3 regions of the Peribacillus sp. V2I11 genome follow, and region 1 is predicted to be linked to each of the others. Evidence: riboswitches for the same ligand, from Rfam matches in the RefSeq annotation. Region 1 holds a riboswitch; each other region holds the start of a gene.
What was found. A riboswitch is a leader RNA that binds a small molecule or an ion and turns the genes downstream of it on or off. The one in region 1 is predicted to bind S-adenosylmethionine.

Region 1 (3,282 bases):
GGAGCTAACTGATTTGGATGAAACACGCCGCCAGCGCGGGACTATTGTCGATGTGACCATCATCAGTGACTACCTAAGAAATAATCATCTGCGATTACTGGATACACCGGGGTTCAATGGGGAAAAAAGCGTGGAATCCGATTTCCAAGCCTATTTACATGGCAGTGATGGCCTGATGTTCGTTCTTGACGCCCGGGCGCCTTTCACGGGCAGCGAACGGGATCTGTTATTGGAAATTCAAATGATGGCTCCGAAACTGCCGATTCATTTCCTATTAAATAAAATGGATACGATATACAGTGATCAGGTCGCAGTCCGGATGGAAGACGAAACATGGGATAAAGTGAATGCATATTTCCCGAATGCGAAAGTATTCGCTTTCTCAAAACATTATGACAGCAGGCAGCAATTGAAGGACCTTTCAGCCTTCCTTCAATCGAATTATCAAGATGATAATTGGAAGGAAAGAAGATCTGAAAAAATCCTGGCATTCATTCGTAAAACTTTATCTTATCTATTAGAAAAACGGGCAGCCAATGAGCGGAAATGCGAGCATTCCATCTCTTGGAATGAACAGATGGAAGTCAAACTGAATGGGGCGGTCAATCAACTGGCTGATTTGGAAAAAGAAAAAAGTGAAAATATCATAAGGTCGTATCGTTCGCTTAAGGACGAAGTGAAAAATCAGCTTTATTCAAAAATTCCTGAATTACTGAGGGATTGCTCTAAATCGTTAACGGAAAGCAGTGATTTCAGTCAGGTCCATGTACAGTTAAACCAGGAAATGAATGAGCGGATTCAAAACTTCATTTCTGACAAGATCATGCCTCAATATTACCGTTCTCTTCAAGACTGGATTGCCAGTTCCCAAATGGAGTTCTCACAAAGCCAGCAGTTTATGGATGAGATGAGTGCCGGATTCAATGAATTATACAAAGAAGAACGGATTACGCTGGCAGGTGACTTCAGGGTATTGGATGACTGGCGCCGTGATGCCGACCGGATGACAAGCAGTATCCGCATCGAAAACGTTAATATCCTTTTGCGCAGGACTCCATCACAATTGCTGCTTAAAGGAGCAGGGAAGCTGTTTGGGGCAATACCGCAAAATAAAGCCAATATGTACAATCGTTATAAGAAATACCTGGAAAGTGAAGATTACCTGGATGTTGCCGAAATGATCACGGAACGTTTCCTTACCCAATTTGGATTGTTTGAAAAATCTTTGGATCGGGACATCTCACTTTTCTATCGCAGTTCATTTGCCTTACTTCAAAAAACGATAGAGCAAACGCAGACTGAAATAAAAGACTACCAGGCTGCATTGGAGCATATGAAAGAAAATCCGGAAGTTTACCGTGACCCGATCACTTTGTTCGAAGTGAAATTAAGGCAGTTGGAGAGGCTTGAAAAAATCGAGAAAAAGCGTCTAGCCCAGCTTCAAAGAAAATGAAAAATGACAGGGAACATTTCAAATATTCAAAAATCTATTGACTTTACGACTATATCCCTATAAAGTGATAATTACGAAAACGTAACACAATATATCTCTTATCAAGAGTGGCGGAGGGACTGGCCCTAAGATGCCCAGCAACCGTTCCATTAGGAATTGGTGCTAAATCCTGCAAAACAGAAATGTTTTGACAGATAAGAGAGGGACAAGTCTGCAAAACAGCCGATTAAACCTCTCTATAATTAGAGAGGTTTTTATTTTGGGATTTACACCAACTTAACAGATAAGACTAATAAGAAAATATGGAGGGAAACAAGATGAGAAGGTCTATTAAAGGGATATTCATTTCAGCCATCGCTTCGGCTTTGCTTTTAACGGGTTGCTCTACTGGGCAGAGTTCCACAGAATCGAAGAAAGAAGAAAAAGTATCATTTGAAAATGTCCCGGAAAGATTTGCTGATGGGGATGGAGCCAGAATCAAAGTGATCCGTAAAATTGGCGGTGATGATCATACGGCCCAATACCTGGCGGGGGCAAAAGAAGAAGGAGAAGCACTGGGATTTCAAGTGGATACGTATACAGCAAATGGTGATACGGCTAAATTCCATGATGCGATAGCGCAAGCTTTGGAGGAAGATTACGACGGCTATATCATTTCCCATGGTGATGATGCAGCAACTGTGAATGACGTTCAAAAGTTGGTTGATGCAGGTAAAAGCGTTGTCACATTCGATTCAATAAGCGATCTATCTAAAATAGAAGGCGTAACATTAACTTCACAAGATGATGAAGCTTTGGCAACATTGGCTTTTGATAAACTGATAAAAGAACAGAAAGGTGAAGCGGCAATTGCATATCTTTGGGTGGACGGTTTTCCTCCAATGGTAAGAAGAAATGCAGTCTATCAGGAAAAATTAAAAGAAAATCCTGGGATTAAAGAAGTCGAAAGGTTCGGAGTGGCATCTGCTGATACTTCGGTTCAGACACAAAATGCTGTAGCAGCAATGCTGAATAAATACCCTAAAGGTAAATTGGATGCCATTTTCGCAACATGGGATGCCTTTGCAATCGGTGCAGCCCGGGCGATTAAAGAAGCGGGCAGAGATGAAGTGAAGATATATGGAATTGATGTATCTAATGCAGATCTCCAGGAAATCCAATCAGCTGATAGCTCGTGGTCCTACACGGCAGCAGTCGATCCCAAGTTGATCGGGGCAGTGAATATGAGGATATTGGCAAAAAAATTAGCGGGCGAAGAAACGCCGCAAACATATGACCTGGAGGCATCACTTATTTCACAAAAGCAAATCCAAGCTTCAAAAGAAGCGGTAAACATGGCAAACCTGTCTGGTATTGTCGATGGCTGGGGTGTATCGGCGGAATTTGAAGAAGATTGGATGAAGGTTTTGAAAGATCATTATAAAAAGTAAAAAGAGACACTCTCTTTCCAGTGAAGGGAGTGTCTGTTCAATAAGGGGGAATGGACATGGGCACGAAACTAGAAATGAAGAAGATTTCGATTGAATTTCCGGGGGTGAAGGCGCTGAGTGAAGTTGATTTTTCCGTACAATCAGGGACAGCCCACGCATTGGTCGGTGCAAACGGAGCAGGGAAATCGACGTTAATGAAAGTTTTATCGGGAGCCCATGTCCATTATTCAGGTGACATTTTTATTGATGGGATGATGCGGGATATCCGCTCGCCAAAAGCGGCTCAGGAACAAGGCATTCAAATTGTTTATCAGGAAGTGGATACCGCCCTCATCCCTTATTTAACGGTTGGGGAAAATGTAATGTTGAATGATATGGTCCAAAACATGGGAAAAAAAC
Region 2 (3,282 bases), 1.4 Mb from region 1:
AAAAAGTCGATTCCTTAACGTAAAGGAAATCGACTTTTTAGGTTGGAATTCTCTTAGTGTATAAAATTTCCGAAATGGGCGGTATAGCTGCTACCGTTCGTAAAAGGACATTTTTACAAAGCATAGAGCCCATCTTCAAAGATGGGTTCTATGCTTTGAGTTTAGTTAAGTATTTACGCGTTAAGTTTTTTGGTAGCTTCCAATAAGCTGCTTTTATGTAAACCAATTTTTTGCTTTTCTAGTGTATAGACATAGAAAAACCCCGAATAAGGGACCTTTTTCGAAATGTCCATTATTCGGGATATAGTTCATGAAAGGGTGGTTTTTTTATTTAGATACAGGTATGACTGCACCTTTATATTTTTCAGTAATGAAGTCTTGTATTTCTTTAGAGTGAAGTACTTCTACTAACGCTTTTACTGTCTCTTTATTTTCATCACCCTTACGTACAGTGATAATGTTTCCATATGGATTATCTTCACCCGATTCAAGAGCGATTGGATCTTTAAGCGGATCTAACCCTGCATCTAACGCATAGTTAGCATTAATAACAACCGCATCACCTTCGTTGTTATTATAAATTTGAGGTAATAGGCCACCTTCTATATCTGCATTAAAAGTTAAGTTTTTAGGATTATCTACAATATCATTAATAGTAGCTTCTGTTTTATTGAGGCCTTCTTTTAGCTTAATAACGCCTTCTTTTTCAAAAATAGATAGAATACGTCCTTGTTCAGCTACAGCATTACGCATAATAACTGTACCGTTTTTTGGAAGATCTTTTAAGCTATCATACTTTTTTGAGTAAATACCGATTGGCTCAATATGAATAGCACCCGCATTTACAAAGTCATAGTCTGGATTCTCTTTTAACACTGATTTAAGATATGGAACGTGTTGGAAATAATTTGCATCAATCTCTTCATCAGCTAACGCTGTGTTCGGTATAATATAATCTTGGAATGTTTTAATTTCTAAATCAATTCCCTTTTCCTTTAATAATGGCTTTGCCTCTTCTAAAATTTCAGCATGCGGAATGTTTGATGCACCCACAAGGATTTTCTTTTCTTTGTCTGAAGAATCTGATCCGCCGTTAGACGTACCGCAAGCTGCTAAACCTAATACTAATGCTGAGGAAACTGCTAAAGTTGATATCCACTTTTTCATAATTCATTTCTCCCTTATCGTTTATCTATTTTTGTTGTAAATATATCACCTATAAATTGGATGAAAAAAGCAATGACTAAAATTAATACAGTTGCTACCAATGTTATATCGTTATTATTGCGCTGAAACCCTTCAAGATATAACAAATTACCTAAACCATCTGCACCAATTACCCCAGAAATAGCTGTATAACCAACTAGAGCGATTGTTGTAACTGTAAGACCTGAAATTAATGCTGGGCGCAGCTCTTAGTAGGTTAGTTTGTCCGAAGTATACAGGGGAAAGGAAAGTTTTTTCTCCTCAAAAAAACCTTTCTACACATGAGTAGAAAGGTTGGTTAAACAATCCTTTCTCTCATCTTCCAAAGCACATTGCTTTGCAGGAATTGGCACCATTTCAGTTAATTAACTGACGGTTGCCGGGCTTCACAGGGCACAGTCCCTCCACCTCTCTTGATAAGAGTAAACATTATATTCAATTAAACGAAATAATTTAAATTCAGAGTGAATATAGTACGAGAGTGATCTTATCATGACCAAATGGAAGTGTCAATCACAAAATTGTTCAATTAATGTGAATTGACGGATGATTTCATTAAATGTTTTATTCCTGTAGCCTTTGCGATTGCTTGTTCCAGGTCCTCAATTAAATCATCGACATGCTTGATTCTAACGGACAAGCGTATAAGATCTTTTGTTTTATGGAACTATAGTAGATGGTTTTTCTAAGAAAGGTGAATTAGTTTCAGTAAATATTTTAAATAAAATAAAGCATTAACTGTTCCCATTTATCAGTAGAGATCCCACGCGAAATATAAGGGGCCGTGCATTTATGACAGTAACAACAGAGCAAAAAGACAATTAATTAAATTAATTGTCTTTTTTATCCTACTTGGAATGGAGAAGAATATGAAAGGATTCCAGGATTTGTAGAAATTTAAAACTTCCTGACCCCCATCTCCATTTAGGAAGTTTTTTATTTTTTTCTCAATCCACTATAAAGTCTTATTAAGCATTAAATATCCGTTGCGGTGTAGCGGAACAAACAGTTGTAACGGAACAAATAGATGAGATGTTAATAGTAAGATTACCCATTACCCTGTCATTAACTATCACTTGTCCGGTAACAGCATCAAAACTTCGTAACTCTGCAAATATAGGTGTAAATGGTTCAGCGGTTGTAGTAAATCTAATGAGTGAACCTAGGATAGAAGTTCTTAAAAACTCACTTATTTCTCCTCGAGTCTGACATGCTTGTCCGATTGACGATAATGTTTTTCGTTTATGCCCCTTGTCCTTTCCTTTATCGCAGCAGAATGACTTATCGCAGCTGGATGACTTATGGCAACTGAATGGATTATGACCGCAGAATGGATTATGACGGCATAATATATTTTGACAAAATTTCATATTTATCACTCCTTTTTCTACTATATATATGAGAAAAAGAAAAACATGCTTGTACAAATTTACTAAATTCCCTGCCTTTATCGTATCCGTCCTATTAGGCAATCTTATTAATAAGTATATTTCTAATGAATGTTTCGTAAATCGTTACTAAGTTGAAAAAGAGTTTGTGAAGGAATGGTCTTAAGTTAACGGGGGCGTCAGCTGAAGATCAGAGCTGTCTTTAAGGCAGCTTATTTTTATAGAGGGGGAGGATAGTTGAACAAGAAAATTAAAAAGCATTCTATATTGAATGCTTTCAGTTTGTAGACAAAAGGGGTTCGAAATTAAAAAATTCTGAACCCCTTTTGAAATTCCCTTTGAATTTTCGCCTAAAGTTAAGAGATTGGGGCTCTACGAGCCCACTATGTTAGGCCATTTTTGGACCTCGCCATGTCCAATTGGCCGTCTTCTTTAAATTAATGGCAGCGAAAGTAAGCATCGCCTGCATCGACAATTTTTTAAGTCCCCTTAAAGTAGTCCAACGCATACCATGCTTTTCTTTTGCATCTGCGAATACACGCTCAATCGTTTCTTTACGTTTTGCATATATAGGTTTTACATCTTGATGATGACGCAGATGATCTGCTTCTTCCACATGTGTTTGCCAGATATGCCGTGTCACCACTTTTTGACAGTCTTTGCTTTCTGTACACCGAGATAAAAATGA
Region 3 (3,282 bases), 1.6 Mb from region 1:
GACGGCACCTGCCATGGCCGTAGATCCAACAAGCCCGATTGTCGCTGTTGTAAATGTAAGGATCAACGAACTAAGTCCCTCGGGAATCAAAAAGCGATAAATGATTTGCCATGTCGTCGCCCCCATCGCCTGTGCTGCCTCGATGATGCCTTTGTCCACTTCCAACAGGGAGTTCTCCACAAGCCGGGCAATATAAGGAGCCGCGTAAAAGATTAGCGGAACAATGGCCGCATTCGTTCCGATCGCACTGCCGACAATCATTCTGGTAAACGGAATAAGTGCTACAAGCAAGATGATGAAAGGAACCGACCGTAATATATTGATGACGGGGTTCAATACATTGAAGATCCATTTATTCTCCAGGATGTGACCCTTTCTTGTAATGACAAGCAGGATGCCGAGCGGAAGCCCAATCAATCCGGAAAATACCAATGAGATGGCTACCATATAAAGTGTGTCACCGAAAGCTGTCGACAGCTGATCTGCCGTTATTTCCATTCCCCAAAGCGTATTACCCATTTATCTGCACCTCCTGGACGAGAATCCCCTCATCTTTAATATATTGATAAGCCTTGTCCACCTCATTTTTGTTCCCGGTCACTTCAATGATCAAATTCCCGAAAGGCGTTTCCTGGATTTCAGAAATATTGGCTGATAAAACACTTAAATGAACATCATATTTCTTCGAGATCGTTGAAAGTAAAGGAGTACCCGAAGTAGTCCCAATAAAATTAATTTTCCAAATAATCGGAATGTGGGACCCTATGCCTTTTAAGAAACTTTGTGGAATCTCATCATGTATGACCGTTCTCACGAAGTTTTTTGCAATATCCGTTTGCGGTTTGGCAAAAACTTCGAAAACCGAACCTTGTTCAACGACGCATCCGCCCTCCATGACCGCTACCTTATTGCAAATTTCCCTGATGACAGACATCTCATGAGTGATTAGCAGAATGGTAATATTGTATTCTTTATTAATTTTCTTTAAGAGCTGCAGAACTGCACTCGTTGTTTGTGGATCCAATGCAGATGTAGCTTCATCACACAATAAGATTGATGGATTGGTAGCCAATGCTCTTGCAATGCCGATCCGCTGCTTTTGACCGCCGGATAATTGTTCCGGATAACTCTTTGCTTTGCTTGATAAGCCAACGAACTCCAACAGCTCGGCTACCCGCTTTTTGATTTCTTTAGCCGGAGTTCCCGATAAAATCAGCGGCATGGCGATATTATCAAAAACGGTCTTTGAATTCAGCAAATTGAAATGCTGAAAGATCATCCCGATTTTTTTCTTTTCTGCCCGTAATTCCTTCGGGTTCAATTTGGTTAAATCCTTGCCCCCAACAATCACCTGTCCATCTGAAGGATGTTCAAGCAAATTGACCAACCTGATCAACGTACTCTTCCCGGCCCCGCTGTAACCGACTACACCGAATATATCCCCCTTTTCCACTGTCAAATTAATGCCCTTCAAAGCCTCAACAGTCTGTTTCTTTGTTTGATAAACCTTTTTAACATTTTGAAACTCAATCATCCAATCTCCCCCCATGCTGTTTATTTGTACGAATTCATTATCCAGAGAGAAGAGCTTTGCAAAGTTTCATAATGATAGGGTTAAATTCTGCGAAATTTACGAGTAACTGCGTGAAACTCACGAGTAACTACGCCAAACTCACGAGTAAATCTGCGAAACTCACGAGTAACTGCTCAAAGCTCACGAGTTTATGATCACAATTACGAGTACTGCTCGAATTTCACGAGCAATTGCGCGAAACTCATGAGTAACTGCACCCATTCTCCAAATAACCATATACATTTTGAATAAACAAAAGAGGCCTCTTCCGTCATCAGACAGAAGAGGCCTCTTTTAGACATAAAAAAGAGTAAACTCTTAAATTAATTATCTAAGGAAAGCTCCTTCTTATCTTTCAAACTTTCGTCCGTTGGAATTAGCACAGTATTTTTACAAAGTAAAAACCCGCTGCCGAGGTATCATAGGGCCAAGTCCCTCCACATCTCTTGATAAGAATTAACGTTATATTTAATTATGTCCTTCACTATATATTCAATTTTCTCTAAAGTCAACCATATATTTCATTGTTCTAAATATTTTCACAGTATAGTGAATTGACACTTTTTTAATTATATTAATATAATTTATACTTCTATTTCATAATGATTTGCTCATTCTCCATACAGGGTATTTTTCATTTTCTTCGCTTATCTTCAACATGCCTGAACTCGTATATAAACGAATCGCCCTTTGATTATCCGGAGAAACCCTTAAATGATATTCGGATACATTGAATTGCCTGAAAAAGTTTTCTGCGTAGCGAACCAATTCCTTGCCAAGGCCTTTACTCCGGAATTCGGGAATAAGATAAAATAGATTCACATAGCCGATTTCAGTTCCTTCATACTCCCGAATTTGAAGTTCCATTTGTCCAATCGGTTCTTGGTCCTTTTCAATGATCACTTGTCCATCCGGAAATTTGCGGACCCTTTCTTTCATTCTTTGCAGATATGTATTTTCATCTCCAAAACCATCTTCAGATCCAAAACTTACAACAAAAGAATCTTTCCTGAATTTAATGATAATATCTTTATCTTTGTCCGTATCAATGGTCCGAAAGATCAGCTTCATCCACCCCTATCATTTTAGTGAAATAGTTTTCAAATAGGTAAAACTCATTTCACTTACGATCTTTTATGATATTTCACTATCAGGGCTTAAAGAGGCCCTTTCGTTTTTGTGCCTTGATGAAAAAACATTTGCCATCTTCCATTCGTACATTTCCAGATTGAACTCCTTAGGGTATGTTCCACTTTATCTTCATCAAAAATCCGGTACGTGGTTAACACGGTATCATCAGACAATTGATGCATATCAAATTGACTTAGTGTCATTTTAACCGCTGCGGCCCCCTCTTGCCCCAAAAAATCGCTTTTAGACCATATGTTACCCGAACTGCCGAACTCGAAGAAATCATCTTTCAATAATGATGAAAGCTCTTTTGGAGATGTACGGACTTCAGATTTTAACAATTTCTCCTCCAGTTGATGCAAATGCTCCTTTAACACTGAAGATTCACTTTCCATTCATCTTGTCCTCCTTTTACCATTAACGGAAACAACCTTTCAGCACCTGTAATACCTCAATTGATGAACTTATGCAATTCATTAATCTCTATGTTAGTATGTCTTTTGAATGATTTTGGAAAACCTAAATTATAGCTATCATCTATTATTTCCTTAAATATTTCCAAATCATTTTTTTCAATA

Region 2: linked by a shared signal. The riboswitch ahead of QFZ73_RS15550 (ABC transporter permease) and the one ahead of QFZ73_RS08565 (sugar ABC transporter substrate-binding protein) in region 1 are both predicted to bind S-adenosylmethionine.
Region 3: linked by a shared signal. The riboswitch ahead of QFZ73_RS16415 (methionine ABC transporter ATP-binding protein) and the one ahead of QFZ73_RS08565 (sugar ABC transporter substrate-binding protein) in region 1 are both predicted to bind S-adenosylmethionine.

The regions. Positions count from the first base shown of each region.
Region 1 is NZ_JAUSYW010000001.1:1,786,808-1,790,089, reverse strand. Features, by position in the region: gene QFZ73_RS08570 (GTPase domain-containing protein) at 1-1,453, shown strand, start outside; SAM riboswitch class I at 1,549-1,654, shown strand; gene QFZ73_RS08565 (sugar ABC transporter substrate-binding protein) at 1,771-2,883, shown strand; gene QFZ73_RS08560 (sugar ABC transporter ATP-binding protein) at 2,940-3,282, shown strand, end outside.
Region 2 is NZ_JAUSYW010000001.1:3,194,550-3,197,831, forward strand. Features, by position in the region: gene QFZ73_RS15545 (MetQ/NlpA family ABC transporter substrate-binding protein) at 328-1,167, opposite strand; partial or broken gene QFZ73_RS15550 (ABC transporter permease) at 1,182-1,415, opposite strand; SAM riboswitch class I at 1,519-1,629, opposite strand; gene QFZ73_RS15555 (IS1182 family transposase) at 2,983-3,282, opposite strand, start outside.
Region 3 is NZ_JAUSYW010000001.1:3,363,773-3,367,054, reverse strand. Features, by position in the region: gene QFZ73_RS16420 (methionine ABC transporter permease) at 1-498, opposite strand, end outside; gene QFZ73_RS16415 (methionine ABC transporter ATP-binding protein) at 512-1,534, opposite strand; SAM riboswitch class I at 1,919-2,029, opposite strand; gene QFZ73_RS16410 (GNAT family N-acetyltransferase) at 2,171-2,644, opposite strand; gene QFZ73_RS16405 (nuclear transport factor 2 family protein) at 2,731-3,099, opposite strand; partial or broken gene QFZ73_RS16400 (hypothetical protein) at 3,156-3,282, opposite strand, start outside.